One region of the Peribacillus sp. FSL R5-0717 genome, then DNA from elsewhere that is predicted to be linked to it. Evidence: riboswitches for the same ligand, from Rfam matches in the RefSeq annotation. Region 1 holds a riboswitch; the other holds the start of a gene.
The links. A riboswitch is a leader RNA that binds a small molecule or an ion and turns the genes downstream of it on or off. The one in region 1 is predicted to bind S-adenosylmethionine.
Positions count from the first base shown of each region.

Region 2: another riboswitch for S-adenosylmethionine. It lies ahead of mtnW (2,3-diketo-5-methylthiopentyl-1-phosphate enolase); the one in region 1 lies ahead of mmuP (S-methylmethionine permease).

Region 1 is NZ_JBBOOF010000001.1:43,529-46,652, forward strand. Features, by position in the region: gene mmuM (homocysteine S-methyltransferase) at 1-265, opposite strand, end outside; gene mmuP (S-methylmethionine permease) at 255-1,649, opposite strand; SAM riboswitch class I at 1,733-1,835, opposite strand; gene NYE65_RS00185 (flavin reductase family protein) at 2,071-2,679, opposite strand; gene NYE65_RS00190 (alpha/beta hydrolase) at 2,698-3,124, opposite strand, start outside.
Region 2 is NZ_JBBOOF010000001.1:223,450-226,573, forward strand. Features, by position in the region: gene NYE65_RS01045 (methylthioribulose 1-phosphate dehydratase) at 1-30, opposite strand, end outside; gene NYE65_RS01050 (2-hydroxy-3-keto-5-methylthiopentenyl-1-phosphate phosphatase) at 27-686, opposite strand; gene mtnW (2,3-diketo-5-methylthiopentyl-1-phosphate enolase) at 693-1,925, opposite strand; SAM riboswitch class I at 2,034-2,187, opposite strand; gene NYE65_RS01060 (pyridoxal phosphate-dependent aminotransferase) at 2,306-3,124, opposite strand, start outside.

The DNA.
Region 1 (3,124 bases):
CCTCTTTTTCTTGTATTCCGCGGAGGGCGAAACCTTCAACCGTTGCTTGATAGCTTGCCGTTATCGCACAGTCAGCACCAGCTCGAAAGTAGTCAGAGTGCACCTGGTAAATCACTTCTGGATTTTCAAGTAATACACGTGCAGACCACAGGGGATCGTCCAAATCACACCCATGACTTTCAAGCTCTGTAGCTAAAGCTCCGTCCAAAATCATAACTGAATGACCTTGTAAAATTGCTTCAATTGGGTTAATTTTATTTTTCATGGTCTACTCCTCTTTTCTTTATGGTTTGTGTCAGATAATAACTTCCATAGCAAAACAAAATAAACGGAATGCCACAATATAGTGCTATTCTTTGTGTAGGATCAAATGCAATTCCTATGCAAGAAGCAAGACATAGCATAAATGAAACGATTGGAACGAATGGATATAATGGTGTATGATAAGCCAAATCATTAACTGAGTTTCCTTCGTTTATATATCGTCTGCGAAATAGAAACTGTGACGCGCTAATACTCATCCAAACTATCACCACGGCTAGTCCAGAAATGGATACAAGCACTATATAAACAGTATCCGGCGCTATAATACTCGAGAAAAGTGCTAAAACACCGCCCAGCATACTGAAAAGGACTGCATTCAAGGGAACACCCCGTTTTGTCAATTTTGCAAATATTGGTGAAATAGTTTTCTTATCTGCAAGTGACCAAAGCATCCTGGATGAGGCATATAGTCCTGAGTTCGCAGCGGACAAAATGGCAGTTAATATAACAAAGTTCATAATATCCGCTGCATATGGCACTCCAATTCGTTCTAGAACGGCAACAAAGGGGCTCTCTAATACGCTTGCATCCGAAACAGGCAATAATGCGGATAAAACAACGATGGTACCTACAAAAAAGATAATCAATCTCCATAATGTCATACGGATTGCCTTTGGAATCGTTTTTTCCGGATTCACAGTTTCTCCAGCTGCAACTCCGATCAATTCAGTTCCAGAAAATGCAAAATTCACCGCGAGCATCGTCATTAGAATGGCAAAAGCACCATTTGGAAATAAACCTGCACTTGTAACATTGGAAAATAACGGAGCTGATTGTGCGTTAATCATAGGAATGAAACCTATCATTGCCGCAGCTCCCAGAATAATGAATATTACAATAGCAAATACCTTTATAGACGCAAACCAGAATTCGGATTCAGCGAAAAACTTAACGGTCCACGCATTTAATGCCAAAACCAAAATGGCAAATAGAGCACTCCATATCCAGACACTGATTGATGGAAACCATCGCTGCATCAACAATCCTGCAGCCGTGAATTCCGAACCTAGTGCAACAGTCCAGGTTAGCCAATACAACCAGGCTACTGTATACCCTGTCCCTGGTCCGATGTATTTGGCTGCGTAACTATGAAACGCACCTGTCTCGGGCATATGCACAGATAGTTCACCTAGACATAGCATGACTAGATAAACCACTAATGCACCAATCAGATACGAAAGGATGGTTCCGAACGGACCAGCCTGTTGAATCGTATAACCCGAACTTAAGAATAAACCAGTTCCAATCACCCCGCCAAGCGATAGCATTATTATATGCCGTGCTTGCATTTGCCTTTGAAAATCATGCTTCCTTTTGTTATCCATTCTTACTCTCCTTAATCTTGCATCCAGAAAAAACGAAAACGCACTCTAAAAAAGAGTGCGTTACTGACAAATAAACACGTACGGTCTTATCTATCAAGGTTTCACCCCCTGGAATTAGCACAGTGTCTTTGTAGACCTGTTGCTGAGGTTTCATAGGGCCAGTCCCTCCACCTCTCTGGATAAGAAATTATTTTTTTATAACTGTATCAATCTATGAAAAATTTGTCAAGTTTTGTTTCGGAATGTAAAGACTTCCTTTTAAATGCTAACGATCATGGCGTTTGCGGCATTAATATTAAAAGGTTGCTTATTTTTGGAACAGGCGCTAAGCGTATTATAATGGCAAATAAAACTAACCGGGGTCATTTTGGTCTTAAAAATGGCAACATCTTAAAAGATGTCGCCATTTTTTACTTTTTCCTTAAGGACGTTCTATTTCAAATAATTCCCCTAGTTTTGTATAAGAATGACCTGCTAATCTTGCTACAGGTTTTAGCCCATTCGGGTCAATACGGCCATTATGGTAAATATCTTGCTCTATATGATAGCAGACTATTTTCCCTATCAGTAAATCACAACCAGGTTCATTCTTGGAACCTGCCAATGGAATCGATTGCTCTAATGTACATTCAAAACGTACCTTCGCTTCTTCCAATCCTGGTACGGATACCCTATCACTAACAGCCAGCGTGAAATTAGTAAGACCCAATTCACTTTCTTCAGATGGGAGTTCCTTGGCCGTTCGATTTGCATCGGCAACATTATTTTCGTCAGTGATATGAACAACGAACTCACCTGTTTGAATTGCATTTCGGGCTGTATCCTTTGAAACTCCTTCTTTCCGTTGAACAGAAATGGAAATCATCGGAGGATTTGAACTGACTATGTTAAAAAAGCTGAACGGTGCTATATTGATTGTACCGGTTTCGGATTGTGTCGTAACCAGCGCTATAGGTCTCGGTATAATGCTTCCAGTCAAAAACTTATAATTATCCCGTTCAGTCAGACTTTCAGGGTTAACAGAAATCATCTTCATTCCCTCTCATTCTTATAAAAAGTTCTTTTGAAACCATGAACCTGCTGCATCAACCTCTGAACGTGTTAACTGATGACCATAATTTTCCCATTGAACTCCAACTGTTGCGCCAGCTTGCTGTAAAAGTTGATTAAGTTCTTCAGTTTCTTCTGCCGGGCAAATCGGATCGTTTTTACCTGCAGCAATAAATACAGGTATATCTGAAAGGGACGGCAAAGCGATCCCTCGTCTTGGAACCATTGGATGATGAAGAATTGCTCCTTGTAAGGCCCCCTCGTAATGGAACAGCAAACTTGCAGCTATATTTGCACCATTGGAATAACCTAATGCCACCACTCTGTCACGGTCGAAGTCATATTTTCCGGACGCTGATTCCAAGAAGTCATAAAGCTCCTTCGTTCGGAAAATCAAATCCTCTTCATCAAAAACCCCTTCAGCT
Region 2 (3,124 bases), 180 kb from region 1:
CTCCTGCCACTCTTTAGAATGAGTGTTCACGCTTTAACCACCTCCTGCTGCTTTATAATGTCAATTACATCAAAAAATGTTTCGAATCCTTGATGTGGAATTCCTTCCCTATCGCATTTTTCAAGCAGTATGTCACGGGCTATGACAAAATCGGCCTGTTTTGCCGCTTCAAAATCCGTCACTGAATCTCCAATAACGAGTTTAAAATCTTCCGGACCCGTAATTTTCCTCATAATGGATGGCTTGCAGCAACCGCAATCATTATTACATTGCTCATCACAAGCATGTGGCCACTCAATATAAATCTTTTCCTTATCAAAAAATGCATGGTTGCAATAAACGGACTCTGTTGGCAAGATATCATTCAAAAGGGGTGAAATGAAAAAATCCATGCCCCCGCTTACAATATATAAAGGGATATTGGCTTGTTTCGTATACTCAACGAATTCATAAAACCCTGGACGAATGCCGGCCGTTTTTCTTACATATTGGATGATGTCATCCTTCAAGCCACTATCAAGCAGGGAAAACATATCCCCAACTCCTGAAGATATACTGATTTTTTGCTGAAGGACACCGTCTTTCAACGCTTCCCATTCCGGAGGCGCAAATTTCTTCATAATTGAAATGATATTATCTGTGTTGGTGATCGTTCCGTCAAAATCACAAAAGATGATCGGTTTCATTATTTCTTATAGGCCTCCCCACAACACAAGAGCTTTTTTTAGGGTTTCTTCCTCAGCCGCCGCTTCAGAAAGTTCCTTTCCTGCCAGAACGGCTTCCACAGCAGAACGGAATGCCTTGGCACCGCCCTCTGCTCCGTCAGGGTGCCCGTGAATTCCGCCTCCGGCATTAATCACACTATCAAGCCCGAAATCCTTGATCAGGTCCGGAACCATGCCCGGATGAATGCCTGCAGAAGGAACAGGGAAGGCTTTTTTCCATGAAAGTTCATCTTTTGTCAGAGCTTCAGCAATCGCTAAGGTCTCCGTTTTTTCAAGTGCGACATTTCCATAAGGAGAAGGGAACAAAGATAAATCCGCGCCTGATAACCTTACTAATTTACCAAGCAATAATGGATAGCCGATACCATAAAATGATGAAGATGCCAATGCCCCGCTATATGCGGGGTGCGCCATGATCGGCAGCTTGATACGATCATGTTCACTCAAGGCCTGCAATACATCCAAACCATATGTATGAACGTTGAACAATAAAGCATCTGCCCCTGCTGCAGCCGCTTGCTCTGCCTTATCCAATAATTCAAAAGTTTTCCCTGATAGATTGACAGCATATAAAGTACGGTGGCCAGTGGTTTCATAGACTTCATTCAATATTCTTTTTCCCGTTTTTATTCTATCGAAAAATGGAGTCAGTTCCTGGTCGAAGAGGATCTCATCATCCTTAACCAGGTCGACACCTCCCAATGCTTGTTGCCTCAGTTGCTCATTATGAAATGTTAGGTCTCTTCCCAATACACCTTTAAAGATGCTCATCACCAAGGGCCGGTTAAATACGCCAAGCTTTTCCCTTATGCCTTCAATGCCAAATTGCGGCCCGGGAAAAGCTTTTTGAATATCACCGACAAAATCCAAGTCCATAAGTTTTATTTCACCGTCCAATGAAAGTTTGCCGAAGACCGTCGTAAGGATTGCAGGTAAATCATTGGAGAAATTCCTTGCCGGATAGGCAATTTTAATCAGCGAACGGTATACTTTCCGATTAAAGTAGCTGTTTGCCCTCTCTTCTTCAGATAGGGGTGTCACCGATACGACGCGTCCCTTATGTTTTTCCAGTTGTTTCTGTACCAAATGCGGCAAGTCCGTCCATGTCCCGACAGTCAGACCCAAGGCAATGCTCTCTGCTTTTTTCTCATGATTTCCAATAAAGTCATGAATTAAATAAGTAGCGACTATCTCGCTCATCTGATCACTCCTATAACACGTTAGTAAACTCTCTATGTCACTATTGGCCTGAGATGGTCTCAAAATGGCAAAAGCCCCTTCATAAAGAAGAGGCTTTAAAAAGCCATCTTCTTATCTCCCAGCCATCGGCTGCAAGAATTAGCACCGTGCCTTGTGGATTTCAAGAAAATCCGGCGAAAGGATTCCGCCCCATTTTACAATGGAATTACGGTCGGTTGCTGGGCTTCATCGGGCTAGTCCCTCCACCTGCTCAAAATAAGAAAACGCTGATATATAAGTTGCATCCAAGTATCGAAAGATTAAGAATTTATTTTGTATTCTGACAGGTAATTCCTACTTTGTCAATAAGTTTTAACTATTTAAAGGTGAACCTTATTGCATTAAAATAAGTTTAATGTCCGTATTCGTTCCACAGCCTCTTGCAGCCGTTCTTCCGAAGTCAGTAGCCCTACCCTGACATAACCTTCGCCAAATTCACCGAACCCATTCCCTGCGGCAACAGCTACATGGGCATGCGTTAATAAATAGTCCGCAAAACTCTCGGACGTAAAACCTTCAGGTACCTTGAGCCAGGCAAAAAACGATGCCGCTGGAGCTTTGACTTCCCATCCGATGGACCTCAATCCCTCAATGAAAACATTCCTTCGCCCCTCGTACATTTGCACTAACTGCTCTACACAGGTCTGTGAGTCAAGCAAAGCGCTTGCCGCAGCTTCTTGTATCGCCGGGAAAAGACTCACATAAAGATGGTCTTGTAATAGTTCAAGAGCTTCTATTACACTCTTATTGCCCACTGCGAAGCCGACTCTCCACCCTGCCATATTGTATGTTTTCGATAGAGTGTATATTTCAACTCCTACATCCTTTGCACCCTCCGCCTGGAGAAAGCTTATCGGTTTTTTTCCATCGAATCCTATCGCCCCATAGGCGAAATCATGGACCACACAAATTGAATGTTCTTTTGCAAAGGAGACGGTTTCATCAAAGAAACTTTCAGTTGCAGAAGCGCCTGTGGGATTATTCGGATAATTCAAGAACATCATTTTGGCTTTATCAAGAACTTCTTTATGTATGTCATCGTATTTCGGAAGAAAATCATTTTCTTCTGTCAAGGGCATCAGTTCGGTCTTTGCCTGGGCTAAAACAACACCGGAAAGATAATCCGGATAGCCGGGATCTGGAACAAGGATTGTATCACC